One region of the Leifsonia sp. A12D58 genome, then DNA from elsewhere that is predicted to be linked to it. Evidence: predicted binding sites of a transcription regulator. Region 1 holds the regulator's gene; each other region holds the start of a gene.

Evidence for each region. Region 1 encodes LexA, which represses DNA repair genes until DNA is damaged. Its sites were predicted from a motif close to TCGAACANNTGTTCGA; they were not measured.
Region 2: ACMT3I_RS12070 (DUF222 domain-containing protein) is a predicted target of LexA. The motif match lies at 6,277-6,292, and genes of this name have one in related genera.
Region 3: ACMT3I_RS02220 (DUF222 domain-containing protein) is a predicted target of LexA. The motif match lies at 4,493-4,508, and genes of this name have one in related genera.

What each region holds. Positions count from the first base shown of each region.
Region 1 is NZ_JBLJAT010000005.1:34,361-44,085, forward strand. Features, by position in the region: gene priA (bifunctional 1-(5-phosphoribosyl)-5-((5-phosphoribosylamino)methylideneamino)imidazole-4-carboxamide isomerase/phosphoribosylanthranilate isomerase PriA) at 1-687, opposite strand, end outside; gene hisH (imidazole glycerol phosphate synthase subunit HisH) at 742-1,374, opposite strand; gene hisB (imidazoleglycerol-phosphate dehydratase HisB) at 1,371-1,991, opposite strand; gene ACMT3I_RS12705 (histidinol-phosphate transaminase) at 2,001-3,089, opposite strand; gene ACMT3I_RS12710 (LysM peptidoglycan-binding domain-containing protein) at 3,220-3,543, opposite strand; gene lexA (transcriptional repressor LexA) at 3,932-4,651, shown strand; gene metE (5-methyltetrahydropteroyltriglutamate--homocysteine S-methyltransferase) at 4,739-7,072, opposite strand; gene ACMT3I_RS12725 (methylenetetrahydrofolate reductase) at 7,069-8,109, opposite strand; gene hflX (GTPase HflX) at 8,333-9,725, opposite strand, start outside.
Region 2 is NZ_JBLJAT010000004.1:280,259-289,983, reverse strand. Features, by position in the region: gene ACMT3I_RS12090 (gluconokinase) at 1-355, shown strand, start outside; gene ACMT3I_RS12085 (gluconate:H+ symporter) at 373-1,845, shown strand; gene ACMT3I_RS12080 (amino acid permease) at 1,842-3,404, opposite strand; gene ACMT3I_RS12075 (hypothetical protein) at 3,718-3,999, opposite strand; gene ACMT3I_RS12070 (DUF222 domain-containing protein) at 4,370-6,190, opposite strand; gene ACMT3I_RS12065 (ATP-dependent Clp protease ATP-binding subunit) at 6,735-8,912, opposite strand; gene ACMT3I_RS12060 (EI24 domain-containing protein) at 9,064-9,725, shown strand, end outside.
Region 3 is NZ_JBLJAT010000001.1:457,664-467,388, forward strand. Features, by position in the region: gene rsmA (16S rRNA (adenine(1518)-N(6)/adenine(1519)-N(6))-dimethyltransferase RsmA) at 1-313, shown strand, start outside; gene ACMT3I_RS02205 (4-(cytidine 5'-diphospho)-2-C-methyl-D-erythritol kinase) at 429-1,364, shown strand; gene ACMT3I_RS02210 (hypothetical protein) at 1,361-1,561, shown strand; gene ACMT3I_RS02215 (hypothetical protein) at 2,241-2,855, shown strand; gene ACMT3I_RS02220 (DUF222 domain-containing protein) at 2,852-4,300, opposite strand; gene ACMT3I_RS02225 (ABC-F family ATP-binding cassette domain-containing protein) at 4,686-6,515, shown strand; gene ACMT3I_RS02230 (MetQ/NlpA family ABC transporter substrate-binding protein) at 6,852-7,727, shown strand; gene ACMT3I_RS02235 (methionine ABC transporter ATP-binding protein) at 7,816-8,859, shown strand; gene ACMT3I_RS02240 (methionine ABC transporter permease) at 8,859-9,518, shown strand; gene ACMT3I_RS02245 (MarR family winged helix-turn-helix transcriptional regulator) at 9,535-9,725, opposite strand, start outside.

The sequences.
Region 1 (9,725 bases):
TCCCACGATGGCACCTTCGAGTCCCTGAGGTACCAGTTCGCGCAGTGCGACCAGGTCATCAAGGCTTGAGATTCCACCCGATGCAATGACCGGGCGGTGAGTGCGGTCCATCACCTGGCGGAGCAGCTCGATGTTGGGCCCCTGCAGCGTGCCATCCTTGGTCACGTCGGTGACGACGTAGCGCGCGCATCCGGCATCTTCGAGGCGGTCCATGACGTGCCAGATGTCGCCGCCTTCTTTGGTCCAGCCGCGGGCCGCCAAAGTCGTGCCACGCACGTCGAGCCCTACGGCGATGGCTTCACCGTACTGAGCGATGACATTTGCTGCCCACTCCGGATTTTCGAGTGCTGCGGTTCCGAGGTTGATGCGCTTGACGCCGGTGCTCAGTGCAGCTTCGAGCGATGCATCGTCGCGGATGCCACCTGACAGTTCAACGTTGACACCGCGAACCTGTTTGATGACCTTCTTGAGGATCGCCGTGTTGCTGCCACGACCGAAGGCTGCATCGAGATCGACCAGGTGAATCCACTCGGCACCCTGGGCTGCCCAGTCGGCCGCTGCGTCGACGGGGTCGCCATAGTTGGTCTCGGTGCCGGCTTCACCCTGGGTCAGTCGAACGGCCTTGCCGCCGGCGACATCGATAGCGGGAAGCAAGACGAGACGAGGGGTTTTGTTGAACTCACTCATTGAATTTCCTTGATCTGGGGTGCCGACACGCGTACGGCAGACGAACACTCGATACTACTCGCGCAGCGAACCGAGCCAGTTTGAGAGCAAACGGATGCCGGCCTCGCCGGACTTCTCTGGGTGGAACTGGGTCGCTGTCAGCGGCCCGTTTTCAACGGCAGCCAGGAACTGCCCGCCGTGATCGGCCCAGGTCAAACGTGGAATGGGGAATGGCGGCATCACATCGAGGGTCCATTCCTGGGCCGCATATGAGTGCACGAAGTAGAAGCGTTCGTCGGCGATTCCCTTGAAGAGAATCGAGTCCGGGTCGGACTGAACGGTGTTCCAGCCGATGTGCGGGAGCACAGGGGCATTCAATTCGGTCACGGTGCCCGGCCATTCGCCGAGCCCCTCGGAGTCGATGCCACGCTCGACGCCGTGTTCGAACATGACCTGCATGCCGACACAAATTCCTAGCACCGGGCGACCACCTGAGAGACGCCTGTCGATGATCTCGTCGCCGCCCGCAGCCTTCAGCGCATCGACAACTGCGCTGAACGCACCGACACCGGGTACCAGCAGACCGTCGGCCTCGAGCGCCAGTTTGCGGTTCGACGTCAGCGTGACATCCGCGCCGGCCAGCTCAAGAGCTTTGACGGCGGAGTGGACATTGCCTGTTCCGTAGTCAAAGACGACAACGTTGGTCACAGTGCTCCCTTGGTCGACGGGATGCCGACGACGAGTGGGTCACGTGCTTTTGCCTCGCGGAACGCGCGCGCGAATGCCTTGAACTCGGCTTCGGCGATGTGGTGCGGATCACGCCCGCCCAGCACGTTGACGTGCACCGTCAGGCCGGCGTTGTACGTGATGGCCTCAAAGACATGACGCACCATGGACCCGGTGAAGTGGCCACCGATGAGGTGGAATTCGAAACCAGAGGGCTCGCCGGCGTGCACGAGGTATGGGCGTCCCGAAATGTCGACGACAGCCTGCACGAGTGCCTCGTCCAAGGGAACCAGGGCATCACCGTAACGAGAGATCCCTGACTTGTCGCCGAGAGCCTGCTTGATTGCCTGACCGAGCACAATGCCGATGTCTTCAACGGTGTGGTGCACATCGATGTCGGTGTCGCCTGTCGCAGTGACGGTGAGGTCGGTCAGCGAGTGCTTCGCGAATGCAGTGAGCAGGTGATTGTAGAACGGCACCGAGGTGTTGATATCACTGACACCGGTTCCGTCGAGGTCGATCGAAAGAGCGATGCTGGACTCGCTGGTCTTCCGCTGCAGGGTGGCAGTACGGTGCGAGGCGACTGGGAGTGAGCTCATACCTCTAGTTTATTGGGCTTCGGGCGTGTCAAGGCGCGCAATGGCCTCAAGAAACGCGGTTGTCTCGGCTTCAGTGCCCGCCGTTACCCGGAGGTGGTTGGGGATTCCGACGTCGCGAATCAGGATGCCCTCCTCCAGGAGCGCATTGAACGTTGAGTGTGGGTCGGTAACTCCACCGAACAGTACGAAGTTGCTCCAGCTCCGGTACGGCGTGTAGCCGAGCATGGTCAGCTCAGCGACAAGTCGATCGCGCTGGCCTCTGATCTCGTCAACCATTGCCAGCATCTCGGCAGAGTGAGCGAGGGCTGCATTGGCGGCAGCCTGAGTGAGCGCAGACAGGTGGTACGGCAGGCGCACAAGGCGCAGGGCATCGGTGACTGCAGGGTCTGCGGCAAGGTACCCGACTCGGGCTCCGGCGAAGGCGAATGCCTTGCTCATCGTGCGGGACACGAGAAGGCGCGGACGCCCGGGCAGCAGGCTGAGCGCGCTCGGCGCTCCGACTGGAGCGAATTCGGCGTATGCCTCGTCAACGACGACGATGCCGGTGCTGGCGTTGTAGACGGCCTCGATCGTGTCGAGTGGGAGCGGCGTGCCCGTCGGGTTGTTCGGTGCGCACAGGAAGACCAGATCGGGGTTCGTCCGCTGCACCCACTCGGCCGCCGTCTGCGGGGAGAGCTCGTAGTCGGCGTCGCGCTGCCCTGGGATCCACTCGGTTCCGGTGCCTGCAGCGAGGATGGGATACATGGAGTAGGTGGGGGTGAAGCCAAGTACAGTGCGCCCCGGCCCTCCGAAAGCCTGCAGCACCTGCTGGAGCACCTCGTTCGATCCGTTGGCCGCCCAGATGTTGTCGGCGGTCAGACCGTGCCCGAGATAGCGAGCGAGTCCCTCGCGTAGCTCGGTGAACTCGCGATCGGGATAGCGATTGACAGTGAGGATCGCCTGGGCCAGCGCCGCGACGATGTCGTGCGCAACAGCCTCGGGGATGGGGTGCGTGTTCTCATTGACGTTGAGCGCAACGGGGACGATCTTCTGCGGAGCGCCATACGGAGTCTGACCTCTCAGGTCAGGACGGAGTGGGAGGTCATCAAGGCTGGTCACTCGAACAACTTTACCGCCGGCAGCTGGGCGCACTACGTAGTGTGGCTGCGAGCCGGATGGGAGCAACCGACGCAGCGCCGGAGATCCCCTTCGAGGCTCCCTATCGAATAGGGAGATGCGGCCAGGCTGCTTAGTTCGACAGTGGCAGGGCCAGACGCTGCCCCGGCTCCACGTCTGCTGATGCCAGCTGGTTGAGGCTCACGATATCGGCGATGACATCGCGTGGATCTGACGACGGAGCGAACGTTTCAGCAACGTCCCAGAGGGATTCTCCTGCGGAGATGGTGACGTAGTCGAACGCGGCAGCGCCTGAGGCCGCAGCATTTGATGCCGAAGCAACGCCACCATTCACCGCAAGGACCAATGCCATCACAATGAGCGGTGCTGCAGCCAGAGTGGTGAATACGATGCGACCACGTCGGGTCAGGCGCAGCCGGGTTGATGCAACCCGCACTGCGAACTCTGGTGACTCTGCCGAGTCACTAGCCGTTTGTACGAATGCCATTGGTGCGGGTGCCGCGGCGAACGGTGACACCGTCGAACGTGTTCTGATGCAAATTACTGCGCTCATGTCGAACCTCCAGGTAAGGACGCATCTGGCTCTCGGCCGGGAGAGCCAGATGCGAATCTATGTTCCGAATATATATTCGATTATTCGAACAATCAAGCATGTTTGCGGTTGTTACCGAAAAGAAATGTGCGACACACTCGAACAAACGTTTGCCGATAGGGGGTGTGCCGGATACAGTTTCGATTGTTCGGTTGAACTCAATCAGACACCACTGACATTGCAGCGGACGTGCCATTCGCACTGCGCAAGACAGGCATAAGGGGCGAGGAAAGTGACGCAAGAGACCAGCGGTCCACGCAGCAAGAACGAGAAGGCAGTGGCCGGCGGCACGCGGCGACGCAAGAGCCTGAGCGAGAAGCAGCTCTCGATTCTCGACTTCATCCAGCGTTCGGTTGCCCAGCGCGGCTACCCGCCGAGCATGCGCGAGATCGGTGATGCCGTCGGACTCGCGTCCCTGTCGAGCGTCACCCACCAGCTCAACCAACTCGAACTGAGCGGTTATCTGCGTCGTGACCCCAACCGTCCCCGTGCGCTCGAAATCCTCATCGAGCTCCCGCAGACGACCGAAGACTCTTCTGCCAGCGAGCAAGAGGGCTTCTCCAATGCCCAGATCGGCGACGCAGCGATGGTCCCGCTGGTCGGCCGTATCGCTGCCGGCATCCCGATCACTGCCGACCAGCAGATCGACGAGATCTTTCCGCTCCCCCGCCAGCTCGTGGGCAAGGGCGACCTCTTCATGCTGAAGGTCGTGGGCGAATCCATGATCGATGCTGCGATCTGCGACGGCGACTGGGTTGTCGTGCGCCAGCAGAAGACCGCAGAGAACGGCGAGATTGTGGCAGCGATGCTCGACAGCGAGGCAACCGTCAAGGTGTTCAGGCAGCGCGATGGCCACACCTGGCTACTCCCCCGCAATAGCAACTTCGAACCGATTCTGGGCGACTACGCCGAGATCCTCGGCAAGGTCGTCGCGGTACTGCGTTCGGTCTGATCCCGCACCTCCCGCACCACGAAAAGAGCTGCGGGCCCGACTGGAATACCAGCCGGGCCCGCAGCTCTTTCGTTGTGTCCAGATGCGCTATGCGGGGACCGACACCTCAGACTTCGCGCGCACCGCGCGAGTCGCCGTGAGGATGTTCCGCAGCGACTCGACAGTCTCGTCATAGCCGCGAGTTTTCAGCCCGCAGTCGGGGTTGATCCAAACCTGACGTCCCGGGATCGACTCCAACGCGCGTTCGATCAGCTCGGTGACCTCGGTGACGCTCGGCACCCGCGGAGAGTGGATGTCGTACACACCAGGGCCGATTCCGTGGTCGAAGCCGCTTGAGCTGATGTCGCTGACGACCTCCATCCGAGACCGGGCCGCTTCGATGCTCGTGACATCGGCATCCAGGTTGCGGATCGCGTCGATGACGACGCCGAACTCTGAATAGCACAGGTGTGTGTGGATCTGGGTGACCTCGGCCACACCGGCAGTTGCCAGCTTGAAGGATCCTACCGACCAGTCAAGGTAGGCAGCCTGATCCTTCTTCTTGAGCGGGAGCAGCTCGCGCAGCGCCGGCTCATCGACCTGCACGATACCGATGCCCGCGGCCTCCAGATCTCCGATCTCGTCACGGAGGGCGAGCGCCACCTGACGCGCAGTCTCGCCGAGCGGCTGGTCGTCGCGTACGAACGACCAGGCCAAAATCGTCACAGGGCCGGTAAGCATGCCCTTGACCGGCTTCTCGGTCAGGCTCTGGGTGTAGACCGACCAATCAACGGTGATCGGCTTCGGACGCGAGACGTCTCCCCACAGGATCGACGGGCGCGTGCACCGGCTACCGTACGACTGCACCCAGCCATTTTCGGTAACGGCGAACCCGTCGAGGTTTTCGGCGAAATACTGCACCATGTCATTGCGCTCCGGTTCGCCGTGAACCAGCACGTCGAGTCCGATCTCTTCCTGCAGCTCGACCACGCGACGGATCTCGGCGCGCATCAGCGCGGCGTACTCATCCGTGGTCAGCTCACCCTTATTGAGCTGGGCACGAGCGCGCCGAATCTCGCCGGTCTGAGGGAATGAGCCGATCGTCGTCGTCGGCAGGAACGGCAAGTCAAATGCTTCGTCCTGCGCAGCAACTCTGGCAGCGTAGTCACCGCGGTTGAAGTCAGCCTCGGTCAGATCAGCTGCACGAGCGCGTACTTCACCGTCGCGCACGCCCGGTGCGGCCAGTCTGGCGGCGAGGGCAGCGGATGCAGCATCCAGCTCATCCTGGATCGCGCTCTGCCCATCGACGAGCCCACGGGCAAGCGTCGCGACCTGGGCGACCTTCTGGTCGGCGAAGGCAAGCCAGCTGCTGAGATCGTCGCCGAGTGACGACTCGTCGAGCACATCGTGCGGAACGTGCAGCAGCGACGTCGAGGTCGAGACGGCGATGCGCGGGCTGAGCGTTGCAAGAGCGGATGCCGTCGCAAACGCCGCAGCAAGGTCGCCGCGCCAGATGTTGTGCCCATCGATCACGCCGGCGACCAGCGTCTTGTCCGCAAGGGCGGCGACGGCATCCGGAGTCTGACCGCGCACCAGGTCGAGGCCGATGGCCTCGATGGGTGACTCGGCCAGCACGGGTAGTGCGTCGTCAAGGCTGCCGTACGGCGCTGCGACGAAGAGAGCCGGACGCTGCTCGAGCCTGCCAAGCGTCGAGTAGGCGAAGCGGGCTGCGCCCAAGAGTTCAGCGCGAGGCACCTCGATGCTCTCGCTGACGAGGGCCGGCTCATCGAGCTGCACCCACTCGGCGCCGGCCTCGGCCAGGCGCGCAAGCAGTGCGGCGTAGACCGGGATGAGGTCGTCGAGACGTGACAGCGGCACAAAACCTGTGGGTGCCTCGTCGCTCGGCTTGCTGAGCGCCAACAACGTGACGGGGCCGACAATGACGGGCCTGGTCACGTAGCCCGCAGCCTTGGCCTCAGCAAACTGGCGCACGATGCGGTCGCTGGCGAGCGAGAAGCTCGTCTCAGGGCCGATCTCCGGCACCAGGTAGTGGTAGTTCGAGTCGAACCACTTGGTCATCTCGAGCGGCAGGTTGTCACCTTCGCCACGGGCCAGCGTGAAGTAGCCGGCGAGGTCAATCCGGCCGTCGGCGTCGACCAGCGAAGCGAAGCGTCTGGGCACCGCTCCCACGGTGACCGCGGCATCCAGCACATGGTCGTAGTAGGAGAACGACTCGGGGATCGCCGAGTCGGTCGCTCCGAGGCCGAGTTCGACAAGCCGCGCACGAGTTGTTGTCCGAAGCTCGGCAGCGATGGCTTCGAGTTCGGTTTCATCGATGCGTCCAGACCAGAAGGCTTCGACTGCCTTCTTCAGCTCGCGCCGGCGCCCGATGCGCGGGTAGCCGAGAATGGTGCCGGTCGGGAAAGCGGGGGTGGTTGTCATGCTGGTTCCTTGACTGTTGAGGCAGATACTGCGGTGGCGGACAGACGGTCATCACGGTGAGACGGGAGGTGAGAAGTGAAGGGGATGTAGTCGGCGGGCAGGGCTCCTGCGCGCTCGAGCACCGACAGCACGGTGCGGTGCTGGTTGAAGGCGTACAGGTGCAGGCCGGGTGCACCTCCGGCCAGAAGCTCGCTGGCCAGCGCTGCGGCGTGAGCGATCCCGATTTCACGCTGACCTACTTCGGTCGGTTCGATCTCAAGCTGGATCGACAGCTCTGACGGCAGCTCTTCGCCGGAGAGCTGCAGGATGCGCTTCAGTCGCGCCGGGTTCGTCACCGGCATGATGCCGGGCAGGATCGGAAACTCAACGCCGGCTTCCCGTGCCCGGTGGATGAAGCTGAGGTAGTGGTCTGCGTGGAAGAACAGCTGGGTGATCGCCAGGTTCGCACCGGCCGCCTGCTTGGCCAGCAGCGTGTCGATGTCCTGCGACGTCGAGCGTGAGCGTGGGTGGCCATTGGGGAAAGCAGCGACGGCCACGCGCACCCTGTCACGCTCTGAGCTCACTGCTCTGGCATCAGGCAGGCCAGGGATGACGCTCTCCCGGTATGGCGCACGTTCGGCCTGCACGCGGTGGATGAGCTGCACAAGTTCACCGGCACTGCCGAGGTCACCGAGAAAAACCTCGCCCTCCGTTGTGCCCTCCGGAGGGTCGCCACGCAGAGCGAGGAAGTTGCGTACGCCGGCGTCCAGAAACTCACGGATCAGCTGGCTGGCCTCTGCATGCGACGAGCCTACGCAGGTGAGGTGGGCCATCGGTTCGACGCCGGTGGCGTGCAGGATGTAACGCAGCACGTCGAGCGACGACGTGCGCGACGAGCCGTTGGCCCCGTAGGTCACCGAGATGAACTCGGGTCTGGCCGCGGCCAGTTTGTCGATCGTGGCGGTGAGAGCTGCGGCCGCTGTGTCAGTTCGGGGCGGGTACAGCTCGAACGAAACTGGAACGCGGCGAGGACAGTCTGAGTCCGTCGTCGTCATCATGAAACCTCATTCGGCATAGGCGCTGCCGCAGCCGGGCGGCCGCGGTCCGCCAGCTAGAGAACTGGCGAATTGTCGCGGGCGGGTGCCGGGCTCGGCTGTCGCTCCATGCCGACCGGAATTGTCCGGGCGGCAACGATTGGAGCGACTCTAACAACACCGAAGTCGAATGAAAATGACTGTGACCGAATATGTCGCTCTCGGCCTGAGCGTGAGGTTTTACTGGTTACGCCGTGACGGCTTTCACCTGGGTGAATGGCGCAAACTGAGCCTGAATTTCGGGCGTGACAAGTGCGCGCACCTTCGTGCCTGACTCGGCGTACTCGGTGGAGAGCACCTTGCCCTGCTCGTGCAGGACGGCGATCAGGTCACCACGCTCGTACGGGATGAGCAGCTCAAGTTCGATGCCAGGTGTCGGCAGCAGCGCAGCGATGGTCTCCAGCAGCTCCTCAACGCCCTCTCCAGAGCGCGCGGAGACGAAGAGGGCCTTCGGTTGCAACCCTCGCAGAACCAGACGGTCATCGTCGCTGATCAGGTCGCTCTTGTTGAACACAACGATCTCGGGAATATCCCTGGCACCGACTTCACCGATGACGTCGCGCACCGTGGAGAGCTGGCTCGCCGGGTCGGGGTGCGAACCGTCGACGACGTGCACGATGACGTCGGCATCCGCTACTTCTTCAAGTGTTGAGCGGAATGCCTCAACCAACTGGTGCGGCAGGTTGCGCACGAAACCGACGGTGTCGGTAAAGGTGTAGAGACGGCCGTCTGCGGTCGTGGACTTGCGCACAGTGGCATCCAGGGTCGCGAAGAGGGAGTTCTCGACAAGCAGGCCGGCCTTGGTGATGCGATTGAGCAGGCTCGACTTGCCGGCGTTCGTGTAGCCGGCGATGGCGACGGATGGCACGGCGTTGCGCTTGCGGTTGGCTCGCTTCGCTTCACGTGCCGGCTTCATCTCGACCATCTGCTTACGCAGCTTCGACATGCGGGTGTGGATGCGACGGCGATCCAGTTCAATCTTGGTTTCACCAGGACCACGGGAACCCATTCCGGCCCCTGTGCCACCGACCTGGCCGCCGGCCTGGCGGGACATCGAGTCACCCCAACCACGCAAACGCGGCAGCAGGTATTCAAGCTGGGCGAGTTCGACCTGCGCCTTACCCTCACGGCTCTTGGCGTGCTGGCTGAAGATGTCGAGGATGACGGCCGTGCGGTCGATGACCTTGACCTTGACCATGTCTTCGAGTGCACGACGCTGGCTGGGAGCGAGTTCAGTGTCGGCGATCACCGTGTCTGCACCGAGGGCTTGCACGAGTCCGGCCAGTTCCTCGACCTTGCCCTTACCGAGGTAGGTGCTGGGGTCGGGAGTCGCACGGCGCTGCAGCAGACCGTCGAGAACCGTGGCGCCCGCAGTTTCGGCCAGGGCGGCGAGCTCGCGCATTGAGTTTTCGGCATCGGCCGTGGTGCCGTGCGTGTAGAGGCCGATCAGGATCACGTTCTCCAGCCGCAGCTGGCGGTACTCGACCTCTGTGACGTCTTCGAGTTCGGTGGAGAGGCCACCGACGCGGCGCAACGCGTTTCGATCGGCGCGCTCCGTCTGCTCACCGTCGCGTTCGGCG
Region 2 (9,725 bases), on a different contig from region 1:
CGACTGGATCGATGATCGCCACGCCGCCGGCGAGAACGGTGTGATCACCTGCTCAGCCCTCAAGCGCTCGTACCGCGAGCTACTCAACCGCCGGCATGCCGGCGTGATCTTCGTATATCTCTCCGGCAGCCGCGACCTGATCGCCAGCCGGATGGCTGCCAGGCAGGGCCACTTCATGCCGACTGCACTTCTCGACAGCCAGTTCGCCGCCCTCGAAGAGCCCGCACCGGATGAACCAGCGGTCAGCATCGAAATCGGGCGCAAGCCGAAGGCGATCGCCCAAGCGATCATCGCCGAGCTGCATCTCACCGATGTGCCGACTATCCCCATGCGAGCCGTGAAACAGCACGACTGACCAGATTGGAGAAGGCGATGGACGTTCTGGATCGCGCAGTGACGGCGCTCAGCTGGATCGGAGCGCACAGCGCAACGGACCCCGTCGACGAACCGTGGAACGCTCACGACACCCAGGTGTTGATCGTGGCTGCGGTGGGCATCGCGATCGTGGTCGTGCTCATCGTGTGGGCAAAGTTCCACGCCTTTCTCGCCCTGACGATCGGCGCCCTGTTCGTGGGCATCGGCTCTGGCATCCCGCTCGACAAGGTGACTGCATCGTACGAGCTGGGGGTTGGCGGCGTGCTCGGCTACGTCGGGGTGCTGATCGCGCTCGGCGCCATGCTGGGCAAGCTGCTGGCCGATTCGGGTGGCGCCGACATCGTGGTGCGCACGATCCTGAAGGGCCGCCCAGCCACACTGCCATGGAAGATGGCGTTGATCGCCGGAATCATCGGCATTCCGATGTTCTTTGAGATCGGGCTTGTGCTCCTGATTCCCATCGTCATGCTGGCTGTCCGTCGCACAAATTCGCCCGCGATGCGGCTCGGCATTCCGGCTCTGGCTGGCCTGTCTGTTTTGCACGGCTTCGTGCCGCCCCACCCAGGACCGCTGGCTGCGATTGGGATCCTGGGCGCCAACGTCGGGTTCACGCTCGCGATCGGGCTCGTCATCGCGATCCCGACGGTGATCGTTGCCGGGCCGCTCTTCGGTCGTCTCGCCGCCCGCTGGGTTCCCGTCGGCGCCGGTGGCGCCGCACTGGCTGTGACCGAGTCAAGCGCGGATGCCGATGCTGACAAGGGGATAGAGCACACCGGCGCATCGCAGGACCCAACGGCCACGAGAACCCCCAGCTTCGCCTGGACGATGACCACGATCCTGCTGCCCCTTGTGCTCATGCTCTTGAAAGCGGCCGCCGACATCTGGCTTCCGAAGGACACCCCGGCGCGCATCATCCTCGACTTCCTCGGCGACCCCGTCGTGGCGCTGCTGCTGGCCGTACTGCTGGCCATGGTGACGTTCGGCACGACCGTGGGCTTCTCGGCATCCGTTCTCGCGACCAAGATCGGTCAGAGCCTGCTGCCGATCGTGGGCGTCGTCTTCATCGTTGGCGCCGGCGGCGGGTTCAAACAGGTTCTGATTGACGGCGGCACCGGAACGGCCATCGCCAAGATCGCCCTGGCTGCCAGCCTCTCTGCGTTGATGCTCGGCTGGATGGTGGCCGTGCTCATCCGGCTGGCGACCGGCTCTGCCACCGTTGCAACCGTGACTGCGGCGGGCATCGTCGCGCCGCTGTCCGCTGGGCTTCCCCCCGGACAGCTCTCCCTGGTCGTGCTGGCCATCGGCGCGGGGTCGCTGTTCTTCTCGCATGTGAATGACGCGGGGTTCTGGCTGGTAAAGGAGTACTTCGGACTCACCGTCGGCCAGACCATCAAGACCTGGTCTGTGATGGAGACCATCATCTCGGTGATGGGACTCGGGTTCACGCTGCTGTTCTCACTCTTCCTTTAGCTGCCGGGCCTGTCCGCATCTGAATCCGGTAGCTCCGGTGACTCCGGTGGCGACCCGGGCCCTGGCGAAGAGCCGGCACCGCTGACACCTGTCACGGTGTCGATGCCAGGCCGCTCCGCGACCACGGGGAACGTGCCGGTGTGTCCTTCACGCAGCTGAGCCGCCGCCAGGATGCGCGGTTTGGCGAAATGCCACCCGATCAGCAACGCCGGGATCACCACAATGAGTGAGGCGACGGTGAAAGTGCCGACCGGATAGTCGAACGCCATCAGCACCAGCACGAACAGCAAGAAGCCGAGCGTGACGTACGAGCTGAACGGCGCAAGCGGCATCCGAAAGTCCGGCCGTTTAAGCCGGCCCGCCTGCGCCCAGCGTTGCAGCTTCATTTGGCAGAGCACGATGGTCGCCCAGCTCGAGAGGATGCCGAGCGCCGCGATGTTCAGTACGATCTCGAACGCCTGCGCCGGCACTATCGCGTTGAGGCCGACACCGAGTAGTGCGATGCCGGCGGTGAGCAGGATTCCGCCGTATGGCACGCCGCTCGAGTTCATCCTGGCAGTGAAGCGGGGTGCCGCCCCATTGACTGACATCGAGCGCAGGATGCGACCGGTTGAGTACAGGCCCGCGTTGAGGCTCGACATGGCCGCCGTCACGACGACAAAGTTCATCACGGACCCGGCTATGGCTGCCGTCTCCGGGGAGCCGATGTGCGAGAAGAACGTGACGAACGGACTCTCGCCCGCCGCGTATTCCGTATACGGCAGCAGTAGGGACAGCAGCAGAATCGAACCGACGTAAAAGACTGCGATCCGTATGATGACCGTGTTGATCGCCCTCGGCATCACCTTGCGCGGGTTCTGTGTCTCGCCGGCCGCCGTACCGACCAGCTCGATGGCCGCGTAGGCGAACACCACACCCTGCAGCACGATGACCACCGGCAGCAGCCCCTGCGGCAGGATCCCGCCGTTATCGGCAAGCATCGTGATGCCGGTCGGGCCGACATCCGTTGGAAAGCCCATTGAAAGAAAGACGATGCCGACGATGAGGAAGACCACCAGCGCTGTCACCTTGATGATCGCAAACCAAAACTCCATCTCGCCGAACACCTTGACTGACACGAGGTTCAGCCCGAGCACAACGGCCAGTGCGATGAGCGCGAGCACCCACTGCGGTATGGAGGTGAAGGCCGACCAGTAGTGCACATAGAGCGCGACAGCCGTCACGTCGACGATTGACGTCATCGCCCAGTTGAGGAAATACATCCAGCCGGCGATGAATGCCGCCTTCTCACCCAGAAACTCTCGCGCATACGAGACGAATGAACCGGATGACGGCCGGTGCAGCACCAGCTCACCGAGCGCCCGGAGGATGAGGTATGCGAAGAATCCGCAGAGTGCGTAGCTGAACACCAGGCCGGGGCCGGCGATCGCCAGCCGCCCACCCGCTCCGAGGAAAAGGCCAGTGCCGATGGCGCCACCGATAGCGATCATCTGCAACTGTCGGGGCTTCAACGCTGCGTGGTATCCGGCCTGCTCGGACGAGAAGTCCTGTACCGCCATGATCTCGTCACCGAGACGCTCCAGCGGAGTTTCAATTGCTTCGACGGGGTCGTGTGCGTCGGGTTGCGGCAGGCGAAGTTCAGAGCTGGTGTCGTCTGGTTCCTGCTGATCTGGACGGTTCTGCTCGGCCATGGCGCCCTCCGATGTTCAGCCCCGTGACGGCGGCCCCGCTTCAGTCCGGTCTCGGCAATACGTTCGCCACACTACGCCCGGCCTGATGGGGGCGAACAGAGGGGACAGCGGTCGGAGCAACGCCGGGGCAGCACCCGGGCAGCGGCCGACGTGGATGAAGCGGATGGCGGTCAGCGATCGCTCACTGCGGGACGGGAGCCGCGGGCACCGGGCTCGCAGGCGCCTGAATCTCACCGTCGATTTCTACGAGCAGCTCCATTTCGGACAAGTCGATATCCGGTGCGTCTGGGGCGATTTGGTCGGGAGCCGGCGACCCGGCCGCGTACCTGAGTGTTTGCGTCAGGGTCGTCGTGAGTCCGTCGGGGGCATCGTGCGTCTCACGCTTCGTCTTCATACACGCGGTGCGTGGCCAGGCGGCCCGGATCGCGTTACCTGCGGCGTCCTCGAGCCAGAGTTCAGGCACAAACTCCATGTCTGCCGTGCAGGGACGAAGTCAGCTGGGATTCGCCCGCTTTCAGGGGCTGTGGGGAGGGTGTCTGGGGGAGGGATGCCTGTCTGCCCAGGCTCCGGTGTCGCGGACTGTAGTAATCCCCACGATTCGAACTGGTTGGAGGCTTGGCAGTCGACACCATCGACGACCACGGCATCGGGGACGGGGCGCTCTGCCGCTGCCGTGCCCGTAGCCGTAGCCGTCGTAACGGATCGGATGGAGTGCGTGATGCCCACGGTAGCGAGCCGAGATATCTTCCGGATAATGATCCGCGGGATGCGTGGCGGCCCTGTGGATGCCATTCCGCGGAGTTGCCGGGGCACTGACGGGAGCTGTATCCGAACTACGTTCTGGAGATGCTGGTGCTGCTTGCCGTGGCGCGATGTTGTCCGCCGGGCCGCCAGGTTCGGGTGGGGTCCAGCCAGGGTGGTGCCTTCACCTGGGGTGCACCGTTGACCATTCTGAGTTTCCAACCGGATGTCTCAATGCTGTGGTGGTGATACCAACACAGGAGCACTCCATTGCTGATGTCTGTCTTCTGGTTGATAGCCCATGGGATCACGTGGTGGCCTTCGGTCCAGGCGGGTGGGGCGGTGCAGCCCGGGATGACGCATCCTCCGTCGCGGGCGGCCATCGCCCGGCGTTGCCTCCGGTTGAAGAACCGTTCCTCGTGGCCAAGCTCCAGGACCTCGTTGTTCCCGCCGAGCACGATCTCCTGAAAACCACCGGCGCAGATCATCTGCTTCACCGTGCGCATCGAGACCGGCGCTTCGACGCCATCAATCCAGCCGACACCGTGGTCGTCGGCGAGATCGCGGGCATTCACGTGCACCATGACCGTCGGGGCAGAACCACCCATGGTCGGCGTTTTCGGGTCGCGGGCTGCGTGGTCGAACACTGCGCGGAAGATATCGGCGCGCTTCTCGTTCGTCGTCCTGTCATCGAACGGGATCGGGTCGTCCGGGAGTTCACCGGCATCGATGCGGGCCTGCCGCGCGGCCTGTGCCGCTTGTTCGACGGCTTGTTCGGCCGCCGACGGGAACGCCGGGCCGCTGTTGACCGGACCGGTGATGCCGGAGGAATCGGGGAAGGCGGAGTCGGAGTTAGTGCCGAAGTCGGAGTCCCGGTCGGTGGCGGTAGTGGCGGTTGCGGTGGTTGCGGTGGTTGCGGTGGTGGCGGCGGTGGCGGCGTCTCGTGCGGCCGCGCCATCGGGATCAGCCAGATGAGCGTCGGGCAGGAGGCCACCGTTACCCGGAGTCTCCGTGTGCGCGGACAGATACGTGTCGGTAATGCCGTCCATGATGCCGCGCAGCTCGGGCGTCACGCCTCCCCGCAGCGGGTAGAGGCCGTTGCGGAATGGGCCGAAGCCGATGTTGCTGCGTGCCTCATAAATATCCTCGTTGGGGGCGGCACCATCCGGGTCGAGACGGGCCGCCCACACGGTCACCTGCCCGCGAATCGAGTCCGCATCGAACGGGAACCCGGCGTTGGGCATGCCCTCGGTCGACTCCGACTCGAGGCCCGTCGCCGCCGCAACCAACGCTTCCTCGGCGACCTCGAGCAGGTCGGGGTTCACCCGGGCACGGAGCTCGGAGAGTCCGGTTACGATGGCCTCCGCGGCATCGATGCCCAGATCGCCACCAGCCAGGGCGGCAGCGACCGCGGGGAACAGGGGCGGCTGGATCTGGGTGAGTTCGTGGCGGGGCAGCACATGCTTGCCGAGCTTCAACCGGTGCGCCACCTCGCGCCCGGACACACGGGTCACCACGGTGATGAGTTCACTGCCGTTGTGACAGCCACGCTGACGCGCCAGGGAATCCTTACCCAGCCACTTCGCGGAGCGACGCTCCACCGTGGTCGCTGTCGAAACACGGGCCGTATCGGCCAGACGGCCGAGGGCTTCAACCGAACCCAGCGCCCTGATCGAGTCGTCATCGCCGAGACGGTCGAAATCGATGCGCGCCAGGGCTGCGGCACACTGCCGACGGGCGTGATCGAGCGCATCCAGAGGCGAGAGCTCGGCTACGGCAACAGAATCGGGAGCGACGAGAGAACCTGCAGTGCCCGCAGTGCCCGAAGTGCGGGCGGGATTCGCGGTGGCTGCAGAGCCTAGGATGCCTGCGGAATTTGGGGCGCCTGCAGAGTCTGGAGCGACGAGAGTCATGAGGCCACCACAAGCTTTCCGACCACCGCAGGGGCTGTCGGAGACGAGGAAGCGATGGAGAAGGTCATATCACAATCATTCCAGTTTCGAAAGTATGTTCGAGCTGAGATGGTGAATTGTGGATAACTCGTCGGTCCGACGCCCTGTGGAGGACTCCCTGTGGAGGACTCCCCGTAAAGGACTCCCCGTAAAGGACTCCCCGTAAAGGACTCGCCGCGGGAGGACTCGCCATGGGAGCGGGAGGACCCGCCAATGAAGAACCCGCAGCGCGGAACCTGATTAGAGATACGCGCAGAACCTGCTCTAGAGGTACGCGTTATGGAGAAACCGGCCACATCAAGGTCGCGGCAGGCTCCCCGTGACTACCCCAGCGTCCAGCGACGCGCAACAAGAGAACCCCCGAGTTCAGGGAAGGGCCCTATAACAGCGCCTCCCGAACCCGGAGGTTCTCGCCCACATCCCGCGCCGACCGGCCAGCCGGACCTGCCAACCGACCGGCCAGCTGGACCAGCCAACCGACCGGCCCGAACGGGACGTAACCCAGCTACTCCACCGAGTCCACCACTTCAAACACCGGCGCCGGCTCCGAATCAACCGCCAGGCCGTCGCCACCCGGCGCGAGGTCGACCCGCACCAGTTCGCCGTCGTGAACCGTCCCGGAGAGCAGTGCCATCGCCAGCTTGTCGTCGATCTCTTTCTGCATCAGCCTGCGGAGCGGCCGCGCACCGTAGATCGGGTCGTAGCCGCGCTCGGCCAGCCATCGTCTGGCATCCGGTGTCACGGCCAGCTGCAGCCTGCGGTCGGCAAGCCGCCGCTGCAGGCGCTCGATATACAGCTCGACGATCTGGCCAAGGTCTTCCATCGACAGCGGCGAGAACATCACGATGTCATCGAGCCGGTTCACGAACTCCGGCTTGAACGCCTGGCGCACGAGCGTCTGGACTGCTTCTTCTCGCTCGGCCTGGCTCAGTGCCGGGTCGACCATGAACTGCGAACCGAGGTTCGACGTGAGGATCAGGATGGTGTTACGGAAGTCGACCGTGCGGCCCTGACCATCGGTCAGTCGCCCATCGTCGAGCACCTGCAGCAACACATCGAAGACCTCAGGATGCGCCTTTTCGACCTCGTCGAACAGCACAACCGAATATGGGCGACGGCGCACAGCTTCTGTCAGCTGACCGCCCTGCTCGTAACCCACGTATCCGGGAGGCGCACCGACGAGACGGGAGACGGCGAACTTCTCGCCATACTCGCTCATGTCGATGCGGATCATCGCCTTCTCGTCGTCGAACAGGAATTCGGCGAGCGCCTTGGCCAGCTCGGTCTTACCGACACCGGTCGGACCGAGGAACAGGAACGACCCTGTCGGCCGGTCGGCATCCGCGATGCCTGAACGACTGCGGCGCACGGCATCCGCTACCGCACGCACTGCAGCCTTCTGCCCTATCAGGCGGTGCCCGAGTTCGGCCTCCAGGTTGACCAGCTTCTCGCTCTCACCCTGCAACAGTCGACCGACGGGGATGCCGGTCCAGGCAGCTATGACAGCGGCAATGTCTTCGGGAGTGACCTGGTCGTTGACCATGAGGGGCCCGCTCGCCTCGGCCTTCTCGGCCTCCTGCAGCTCGCGTTCGATCACCGGGATCTCGCCGTACAGCAGCCGCGACGCCTGTTCAAGGTTGCCCTCGCGCTGGGCCCGCTCTGCACGGCTACGCGCGTTGTCGAGCTTCTCTTTCAACTCACCGATGCGGTTGAGCGATGCACGCTCTTTGTCCCACCTGGCCTGCAGCTCTGCAAGTGTGCCCTGGCGCACCTGCAGGTCTTCGCGCAGCTTGGCGAGCCGCTCCTTCGAGGCGTCGTCCTTTTCTTTCTTCAGCGCGAGTTCTTCGAGCTTGAGGCGGTCGACGCTTCGGCGCAGTTCGTCGATCTCGACGGGGGCAGAATCAATCTCCATCCGCAGTCGGCTCGCGGCCTCATCGATGAGGTCGATCGCCTTGTCAGGCAGCTGGCGCGACGGAATGTACCGGTTGGACAGCGCCGCCGCCGCGACGAGCGCCGAGTCGGCGATCGCGACCTTGTGGTGGGCCTCGTAGCGTTCCTTCAAACCACGCAGGATGGCGACGGTGTCTTCAACAGACGGCTCACCCACGTACACCTGCTGGAAGCGGCGCTCGAGGGCGGCATCCTTCTCAATGAATTCACGGTACTCATTAAGGGTGGTGGCCCCGATCAGGCGGAGTTCGCCGCGGGCGAGCATCGGCTTGAGCATGTTGGCTGCCGCCACCGACCCCTCACCGCCACCGGCGCCCATGAGGGTATGCAGCTCGTCAACGAAGGTGATGATCTCACCGTCGGCGTCGTTGATCTCCTTGAGCACTGCCTTCAGCCGCTCTTCGAACTCGCCGCGATACTTCGCGCCGGCAACGAGGGCCGCCAGGTCGAGGGAGACGAGCTGCTTGCCCTTCAGCGAGTCGGCGACGTCGCCGGCGACGATGCGCTGGGCCAGTCCTTCGACGACTGCCGTCTTTCCGACGCCGGGCTCACCAATGAGCACCGGGTTATTCTTTGTGCGCCGGGTGAGCACCTGGCTCACCCGACGAATTTCGGCGTCTCGGCCGATGACCGGGTCGAGCTTGCCGCTCTTGGCCACATCGGTCAGATTGATGCCGTACTGCTCCAGGGCGGATTTGGCCTCTTCCTGGGGTGGTTGTTGTCCAGCTTGCATCGAACTTCCCTCCAAAGTTGAGTCTGCTTGACTCAATTTTAGCGGGCGGATTGACCTCTGCCTAGTGCCGAAAGCGGATGACACAACCGCCTTAGGCTTGCACCGTGGACCTCTTTACGCCAAACGACCGCACCGCCCCGGGGCTCTGCCCATGCTGAGCGGATTCTTCGGCGGCATCCGTCTGCTGCTGCGCGGTTTCGGCTTCTGGGGGCGCCGGCCAGCCCTGATGCTGCTCGGCCTTATCCCTGCAGCCATCGTATTTGCGTTGGTGCTGGCCGCGCTGATCGCCCTCGGATTCAACCTGCAGGCGCTGGTGGACTGGCTGACTCCGTTCGACGAGGGCTGGCCACGCCCGTGGCAGAGCATCATAAATACAGCAACATCGGCCGTGCTTTTCGGGGCAGCAATAGTTCTGTCGGCCGTCACATTCACGGCCCTCACGCTCGCCGTCGGCGACCCCTTTTATGAGCGCATCTGGCGCGCCGCCGAGGACGCGGCCGGCGGCCCCATTCCCGACGCGGGAGCCGGCTTCTGGCGAGCGGTGCGCAGTTCGCTCTGGCTGCTCGGCCTTGGCGCCGTCACCGCGCTCGGTGTTGGACTCGTCGGATTCGTCCCGCTCATCGGCGGACTGCTCGCGCCCATCCTCGGCGTCACTCTCTCTGGGCGACTGCTCGCGGTGGAGCTGAGCTCGCGTGCCTTTGAAGCCCGCGGGATACCGAGCGCGACCCAGCGAGCCCTGCGCCGCGGCATCCGCTGGCAGTTGCTCGGCTTCGGCGTTGGCACCCAGCTGCTGTTCATGATTCCATTCGGCGC
Region 3 (9,725 bases), on a different contig from region 1:
CTTCAAGACAGTCGGCAAGGTGAGCAGGCAGGTGTTCTGGCCGGTGCCGAACGTCGACTCGATCCTCGTCGGCTTCGAACGTCGTGAGGAGTCCCTCGAGTCCGAGGAGCTCAGGCTCGCGACATTCGCCCTGGTCGACGCCGCGTTCCAGCAACGCCGCAAGATGCTGCGCCAGTCTCTGTCAGTCGTCTTCGGTGATTCAGCCACAGCGTCTGAGGTCATCACAGCTGCAGGGGTGGATCCCACTGCCCGCGGTGAGCAACTCGATGTGCATGATTTCCTCAATATCGCCAGGGCCTGGCCCGGCGAATAGGTGAGGACCAAGGGGGAAGGTTCGCACGAATGAAACACGATGGCAGGGGCGGTGCTGTCAGCTTGATGCAGCGGCCGCGTCAGAGGCGCCTCGCGCGCTGGAATAGGTTAGTTACATGACTGTCTCGGGCCCCTCTCAGGTCGTACACGCGAGAGCTCCAGGAAAGATCAATGTCTTTCTCAAAGTCGGCGCTGTACTTGACGACGGCTACCACGAAGTTGCAACGGCATACCAGGCGGTATCGCTGTATGAAGACGTGCGCGCGTACCCGGCGGCAGACTTCTCTGTCTCATTCAGCGGTTCGGTCGATACCTCTGAGCTGACGACCGATGGCAGCAACCTCGCGATCAAGGCGGCGCGCGCTCTGGCCCGTCAGGCCGGTTACCGCGGGGGAGTGCGTCTCGAGATCGAAAAGAACGTGCCCATCGCCGGTGGAATGGGTGGCGGGTCAGCGGATGCCGCTGCCTCATTGCTCGCCTGCGACGCACTCTGGGGCACTGAGGCCTCGAAGGATGAGCTGCTTGCCATCGCTGCAACCCTGGGCGCAGACATCCCGTTCGCCCTCACCGGCGGGACGGCTGTCGGTACCGGTCGAGGTGACGAACTGAGCCCGGCACTGGCCAAGGGTCAGTTCCACTGGGTGTTCGCGCTTGCCGAGTTCGGGCTGTCGACTCCTGCTGTGTACACCGAGCTGGATCGCCACAGGGAGCGTCATGCACAGGACATTTTCCCGGCACAGCTGCAGCCGACTGTCGACCCGGATGTGTTGCAGGCGCTGCGTGCCGGTGACCCGGTGATGCTTGCCGAATCGATGCAGAACGACCTGCAGGCTGCGGCGCTTCAGTTGGCGCCTGGTCTGGGATCCGTGCTCGAGCTGGGCGAAGAGAACGGAGCGCTGGCTGCCATGGTCTCGGGCTCCGGTCCCACGGTTGCCTTCCTGGTACCAGACTCCGACAGTGCGCTCGAATTGCAGGTGGCGCTGTCTGCTGCGCGACTGAACGCCGTGCGTGCCGTTGGTCCCGTACATGGAGCCCGTCTCATTCACGATTGAGCTCGTTGGTGTTGGTGAGTGCGGGCGTCCTGGTGCCGTCGCCGCTGGTGCTGGTGCTGGTGCTGCTTGCCGTGGCGCGATGCTGCCCGCCGGGCCGCCACGTTCTCGAGGGGTCAAGCCAGGGTGGCGCCTTGACCTGGGGTGACCCGTTGACCATCCGAAGTTTCCAACCGGATGTCTCAATACTGTGGTGGTGATACCAACACAGGAGCACTCCATTGCTGGTTGATCGCTAATATGCCCGTATGGATCAGCTGCGCTCCGCGGTTCGCCGCGCAATACCTGCGAAGCTTGGCTCGAGCCCGACGGCCCGCCTCGGCAGCGGCCCTCTCCGGGTCCTGCGCCGACCCGGCAGCCACGTACTCCGGCACCCGGCGCACCGAGTATTGGAACGAGCCGCCGCCCTCCCCGGCGTCGGGGTAGAGGCTGAACTGCCAGCCCGCATCGGGGCGGCGAAGGGCGGCGAGCGAAGGCGAAGGGGTTGACGAGAGCAAGGGGCCTCATTTGGACGCAGCGACAGGGAAGGCCCCAAATATTCGCTGCTGCCAAAGTGAGTGATGGGCACCGGGCTGATGATGTCACTCAGCCCCTCCCACTAGGGCCCCTCTACAATTTTTTTGTCGCGGCAGGCTCGTGGGAGGCACCTGTTGTTCCGCAGCTCGTCCGAAGACGGCTCTCGCAAAACCCAGCATGGCTGACTGCCTCAGTCGGCGAAAGGCCCAGCTATCCACTTTCAGCGTTTACACAGCTGCCGCGGTTTCCGACGCGCGAGGCGCGCCGGAAACCTTGCCGACCAAGGGGTTAGTCCGGTCCCGAGTTACGTTGCAGATTCAAGTAAAGCGCGCGGCTACGCCGCGCAACCCTTACCGTAAGGGCATGGCAGAACCTGAATCCAACCGAATCGATGACTGGACGATCCAGACGTACTTGGGTGAGTTGGTGAATCAAGCCGAAGCGGCCGAACTAGCTGTTGCCGACTTCAATGCTGCCCTGGCTGGCGGAGCTAGGGGTGTCGCGCGAGCCTTTGCCTCGGTCCAGGCTCTACTCGGTGCCGCAGCGCTGATTTCAAAGCTCTTGTGGCCACAGCCTCCATCGCGGAATGCAAATGGAGACAGTCTGACCAGCGATGAAGAAACGCAGCGCGCATTTACGATCGCGAGGGCTCGACGGCTGCGGGAGCTGACCGCCATCAAAGGTCTACCAATTCTGGAAAGCAGGAAAGTACGCAATGGCCTAGAGCACTTCGACGAGCGGCTCGACAAGTTCTTCCTCTCTGGCCAATCAATTGTTGCGGACCGAAACATCGGCCCAAAGGATCGATTGGTCATAATTGGCGACGCTCCGGCCATGCACCTTCGTCTCATCGACAATGAGAGGCTGACAGCCTCAGTGCTCGGCGACGAGGTATCTCTCCAGGGCTTGATGAATGCAACACAGTTGGTTGGCATGAAGGCATCGGCGGCAATCGAAGTACTCAGACGGTCGTATTAAGAATTGACCCCGTTACTGATGTCTGTCTTCTGGTTGATAGCCCACGGGATCACGTGGTGGCCTTCGGTCCAGGCGGGTGGGGTGGTGCAGCCGGGGATGACGCATCCTCCGTCGCGGGCGGTCATCGCCCGGCGTTGCCTCCGGTTGAAGAACCGTTCCTCGTGGCCAAGGGAGAGGACCTCGTTGTTCTCGCCAAGGACGATCTCCTGAAAACCACCGGCGCAGATCATCTGCTTCACCGTGCGCATCGCCACCGGCGCGTCGACGCCGTCGATCCAACCGACACCGTGGCCGTCGGCGAGATCGCGGGCATTCACGTGCACCATGACCGTTGGGGCTGACCCGCCCATTGTCGGTGTCTGTGGGTCGCGGGCTGCGTGGTCGAACACTGCGCGGAGGATGTCGGCGCGCTTCTCGCCATTCGACCGGTCATCGAACGCGATCGGGTCATCCGGCAACTCACCCGCATCGATGCGGGCTTGACGCTCGGCCTCAGCGGCTTGCTCGGCGGCTTGCTCGGCTGCCGACGGGAACGCCGGGCCGTCGACCTTCTCTAGCGCACTCGTGGCCGCGCCGTCCGGGTCAGCTAGATGGGCATCCGGGCGGAGGCCACCGTTGCCCGGAGTCTCCGTGTGCGCGGAGAGGTACGTGTCGGTAATGCCGTCCATGATGCCGCGCAGCTCGGGCGTCACGCCTCCCCTCAGCGGGTAGAGGCCGTTGCAGAATGGGCCGAAGTCGATGTTGCTGCGTGCCTCATAAATATCGTCGTTGGGGGCGGCACCATCCGGGTCGAGACGGGCTGCCCACACGGTCACCTGCCCGCGGATCGAATCCGCATCGAATGCGAACCCGGCGTTGGGCATGCCCTCGGTCGACTCCGACTCGAGCCCCGTCGCCGCCGCAACCAACGCTTCCTCGGCGACCTCGAGCAGGTCGGGATCTACCCGGGAACGCAGCTCACCGAGACCGGTCACGATGGCCTCCGCGGCATCGATGCCTAAGTCACCATTGGCCAAAGCGTCGGCGACGACCGGGAACAGCGGTGGCAACACCTGCGTCAGCTCGTATCGGGGTCGCACCTGGTTGCCGAGCTTCAGGCGCCGTACGATTTCTCGGCCGGCCGCCCTGGTCACGAGGATGACCAGGTCGGTCCCGTTACTGCAGCCACGCTTACGGGCCAGAGAATCCTTGCCCAGCCACTTCGCTGAACGCCGCTCCACATCGGCCGCCACCACAACCCGCGCCATATCCGCCACCCGACCGAGAGCTTCGACCGAACCCAAGGCCCTGATCGAATTGTCGTCACTCAATCGAGCAAAATCGATACGCGCCAGAGCTGCGGCGCACTGCTGGCGGGCGTAGTCGAGAGCGTCGAGGGGAGAGAGCTCGGCCGCGACGGCGGTTGCGACTTCGCCCACTGCGGGATCTGGGGCGATGAGAGTCATGAGACCACCATCTGTGGTGAACAAGCTCCGACTGCAACATCAACTGCAACATCAACTGCAACGACCACCGGAACATCCACCGCAAAAGGGTGCGCCACCTCAGCCGCGAAAGCACGCGTCGGCTCGGCTTGAGAGCCGGTTGCCACATCGGGGAAAGTAGTCGAAACATCCATAGAGCAATCATTCCAAGTATCGAAGATATGTTCTATAGTCTCCGCGCATCTGTGGAGAAGTCACGCGGCCGCAGCCTGTGGAGGAGACAGTACCCTGCACCACATCTCCCTGCACCACATCACCACGCACCCGGCCACCAGCCTCCCGGCCACCCGTCTCCCGACCACCCGCACCCGACCTCCCAGCTGGTTCCGGTAAACTCGGAGGCACAATGGCACATTTGCTCGGGGCTGAGTCCCTGCACCTCGAATTTCCTACCCGCGTCATCTTCGACAGCGTCACCGCCGGCATCGATGAGGGCGACCGCATCGGTATCGTCGGCCGTAATGGCGACGGCAAGTCAACCCTGCTGAAGCTTCTCGCTGGCCGCATGGAGCCCGACTCCGGCCGCGTCACACGCCGCCGCGGGGTCACGATGGGCATCCTCGACCAGTCAGACGACCTCGTTCAGGGTGTCACCGTCGGTCACGCGATCGTCGGCGGCATCGACGAGCACGTCTGGGCAGGCGACTCCAAGGTCCGCGACGTCATCGGCGGACTCGTCCGTGACATCCCATGGGATGCGCTCGTCGACGACCTGTCAGGTGGCCAGCGCCGCCGCGTCGCCCTGGCCGCTGTTCTCGTCGGCGATCACGACATCGTGATTCTCGATGAGCCCACTAACCACCTTGACGTCGAAGGCATCTCCTGGCTCGCCGGTCACTTGAAGACCCGCTGGGCCCAGAACTCCGGCGGCCTGCTGGTCGTCACCCACGACAGGTGGTTCCTCGATGAGGTCTGCAACCAGACCTGGGAGGTGCACGACCGGATGATCGAGCCCTTCGAGGGCGGTTATGCGGCGTACATCCTGCAGCGCGTCGAGCGCGACCGCATGAGTGCCGTGTCAGAGGCGAAGCGCCAGAACCTGATGAAGAAGGAGCTGGCCTGGCTTCGTCGCGGTGCTCCGGCCCGCACGGCCAAGCCCAAGTTCCGCATCGATGCAGCCAACGAGCTGATCGAGAACGAGCCACCGCCCCGCGACACTGTCTCGATGCAGTCGATGGCGATGCAGCGCCTCGGCAAGGATGTCGTCGACCTCATCGACGTCACGGTGACCTACCCGACCAAGTCGGGCGAGAAGACCGTGCTGAACGACATCACCTGGCGTATCGCGCCGGGTGAGCGTACCGGCATCCTCGGTGTCAACGGTGCGGGCAAGAGCACGCTGCTCGGCCTCGTCGCCGGCACCGTGCAGCCGACCAAGGGCACGGTCAAGCGCGGTAAGACAATCAAGGTCGCCGTGCTCACCCAGCAGCTCCAGGAGCTCGCCGGCATCCAGAACGATCGCGTCAGTGAAGTCATCGGTCGCCAGAAGAGCTCGTATGTCGCCGGCGGCAAGGAAATCACGCCCGGCCAGATGCTTGAGCGCATGGGCTTCATGAGTGCGCAGCTTTCCACCCAGGTCAAAGACCTCTCGGGTGGCCAGAAGCGCCGCCTGCAGCTGTTGCTCATCGTGCTCGACGAGCCGAACGTGCTCATCCTCGACGAACCGACTAACGACCTCGACACCGACATGCTCGCTGCGATGGAAGACCTGCTCGACTCGTTCCCCGGAACGCTGCTCGTCGTCTCTCACGACAGGTACCTGATCGAGCGCGTCACCGACAACCAGTACGCCGTAGCGGATGGCGCCTTCCGCCACCTGCCAGGCGGCGTCGACCAGTACATCGCGATGAGCAAGGGCGGCAGCCTGGCTGGCGTCACCGGCTCACCGACCGAAGCTGCTGCGACGGATGGCGGAGGAGCGTCGGCAACGGCATCGAAGAAGCTTGCAGTCGGCGGTGCTGAGCTGCGGAATGCGCAGAAGGAGCTGGCCTCCAACGAGCGCAAGATCCAGAAGCGCCAGAGCGAAATCGCTGCACTTCACGAGAAGATCGCCCAGCACGACCAGTCCGATTACTCGGGCCTCGGCGCGCTGACCAGCCAGCTGCAGGAACTTGAGGCCTCTGTCGCAGTGCTCGAAACGCGCTGGCTCGAACTTTCTGAGCTGATCAACGGATAACAACCGTCGCACGATACTCCGCGCCCGTTGCAGCGAAGCGCGCCCGCTCTAGCGGGCGCAACTCGCCACAGCGGGCGCGGTTGTGTTTGTGCACCGGCCTCAAACGGGCAAATCTCGGCCATGCTGCGATCTGGCGGCATCCGCTCGCAGAAGCTGTGACTTTGTGTGACGGAGTGGTCATGGGGCCGCAGAATCTCCGGCTAACGTAGAAACGTGCCTCGCGACGCAGCGGCACAGACCCCCACTGCATGTGCACGTGGATTCTCTGTGCCCGCGTGCGCCCGCTCATCGAAACCGATGCGGGCCAGGCGCACACAGCGAAAGGGAAACACACACGTGAACAAGAAGATTCTGGCTGCCCTCGCAGTCGTACCACTCCTCGCAGCCTTCACCGGTTGCGCCGCAAGCACCGGCGGAAGCGACGATGTCGTGAAGATCGGTGTCGTCGGTGCCAGCGACCCGTACTGGGCCGACTACAAGGCAGCAGCAGAGGCAGAGGGCATCAACGTCGAGATTGTCGACTTCACCGACTACCAGCAGCCGAACCCTGCTGTCAGCGCGGGCGAGCTTGACCTCAACCAGTTCCAGCACATCGTCTACCTCGCCGACTACAACGTATCGAGTGGCGAAGACCTGGTGCCGGTCGGTTCCACTGCGATCTACCCGCTTGGCCTCTACTCCACCCAGTACGACAGTGTCGCCGACATCAAGGACGGCGACACCATCGCTGTTCCGGATGACGTCAGCAACCAGGCGCGTGCGCTCCTCGTGCTGCAGTCGGCCAAGCTGATCACGCTGAAGTCCGGCGGATCGATCTTCTCCGACCTGTCTGACGTCGACACCGACAAGTCCAAGGTGAAGGTCACCGCGCTCGAGGCATCCCTCACCGCGACGTCGCTGCCCGACGTCGCCGGCGCCGTCATCAACAACGACTTCGTCGAAAAGGCCGGCCTCAAATTCGAAGACGCCATTGCGCAGGACGACCCGAGCGACGCCAACGCGCTGCCGTACGTCAACATCTTCGCCGCACGTGCAGAGGACAAGGACAACGAGACCTACAAGAAGCTCGTTGAGATCTACCAGAACTCAAAGGAAGTGCAGGAAGGCGTGCTCGCAGTTTCGGGCGGCTCCGCAATCCTGCTGAAGACCCCTGTCGCAGACCTGGAAGCGTCGCTGACCAAGGTCGAAGCAGACACCAAAGCACAGAAGTAGCAGCAACACCGTTTTATTGAATCGGTGGTCGCGATGTTCACAGGACATAGCGGCCACCGCTTCGCCGTTTGAGTCAGGAAACCCGTACATGCCAGGCACAACCCATCCCGTCGTCAGTTTGAGAGACGTCAGCAAGATCTACCCACCGACGACCAAGGGCGGCAGCCCCGTCGTGGCGATCGACAACGTCAGTCTCGACGTTGAAGCCGGCGACGTGTACGGAATCATTGGTTATTCCGGCGCAGGGAAGAGCACGCTTGTGCGTCTCGTGAACGCGCTCGAACGCTCGACGTCCGGCTCAATCCTGGTGAACGGCCAGAACATCGCCGGCCTGTCAGAACGAGAACTGCGCCCGATCCGTCTCGGCATCGGCATGATCTTTCAGCAGTTCAACTTACTGAACTCCCGCACGGTGGCCGCGAATGTCTCGTATCCGCTCGAGGTCGCACGGATGCCCAAAGCCGAACGCGTCGCTCGCGTGGCAGAACTGCTCGACTTCGTGGGTCTTGGTGACAAGGCGAGCGCCTATCCGGACCAGCTGTCTGGCGGACAGAAGCAGCGAGTCGGCATCGCCAGAGCGCTGGCCACCCAGCCGCAGATCCTTCTCGCCGACGAGGCGACAAGCGCACTCGACCCTGAGACCACCCATGAGGTGCTCGCGCTGCTGAAGCGCGTCAACGAAGAATTCGGTGTGACGATCATCGTCATCACGCACGAGATGGATGTCATCCAGACCATCGCGACCAAGGTCGCGGTGATGGATAAGGGCAGGGTGATCGAGAACGGCGATGTGTTTGACGTGTTCTCGAATCCGCAACAGGCGGCATCCGCTCGCTTCGTCTCCACGGTGGTACGCGGAGTGCCGTCTGCACAGGAGCTGGCCGTGTTGCGCGAGCGCCACAGCGGCCGCATCGTGACGCTCTCGTTCCGCGACAGTGTCGTGAATCAGTCAGAGGTGTTCGGAGTCTTCGCAGCCGCCGGCATCGCGTTCGAGGTGATCTACGGCGGAATCAATGAGATCCAGGGCAGGCCGTTCGGTCATCTCACCCTGTCACTTGCAGCGGATGACGCCACCATCGACGCAGCCCTTGGCCGCGTTCGAGAACTCACCACTGTGACGGAGGTGCGCTGATGGATGCCCTGCTTGCCCTGATGCCCGAATTCTGGACCGCCAGCGTCGAGACGCTCTACATCGTTGCCCTCTCGCTGTTCTTCGGTGGGCTGGGCGGACTCGTGATCGGCCTCGGTCTCTACCTGTCTCGGGCGGGAAACATCCTGGAGAACCGGGCGGTGTTCCTCGTGCTGAACGTGGCGGTGAACTTCTTCCGGCCCATCCCATTCATTATTTTCATCGCGGCAATCCAGCCGTTGTCGCGGCTTGTTGTGGGCACGGGAATCGGTAATCCAGCGGCGATCTTCGCCATCTCGCTTGCAGCATGCTTCGCCATTGGACGCGTCGTGGAGCAGAACCTGCTCACCGTCACGCCCGGTGTAATCGAGGCGGCCAGGTCGGTGGGTGCCAGCCCGCTGCGGATCATCTTTACTGTGCTGCTGCCAGAGGCGCTCGGCCCGCTGATCCTCGGTTACACCTTCGTCTTCGTCGCCCTGGTAGACATGGCAGCCGTCGTCGGCGCAGTCGGAGCAGGCGGACTCGGAAAGTTCGCACTGACCTATGGGTTTCGGCAGTTCAACCCCGTCGCGACCTGGGCGGCCGTGCTGGTGATCATCGTGCTGGTGCAGGTCGTGCAGTTCCTTGGCAACTGGCTGGCCAGAAAGGCGATGCGCCGCTAATCGCTGGCGTACCTGATTAGTCGAAGTCGAGCGACAGCTTGCGCAGCAAGCCGGCCAGGCGTTCCTGGTCGGATGCCGACAGCGTCGAGAGCAAGTCTGCTTCTTCGTCGAGCAGGCGCGTGATGGCGGCATCCACTCGGGTGAGGCCGCTCTCGGTCATACCGACGAGCACACCACGACCGTCGTTCGGATCGGTGCGACGGGTGA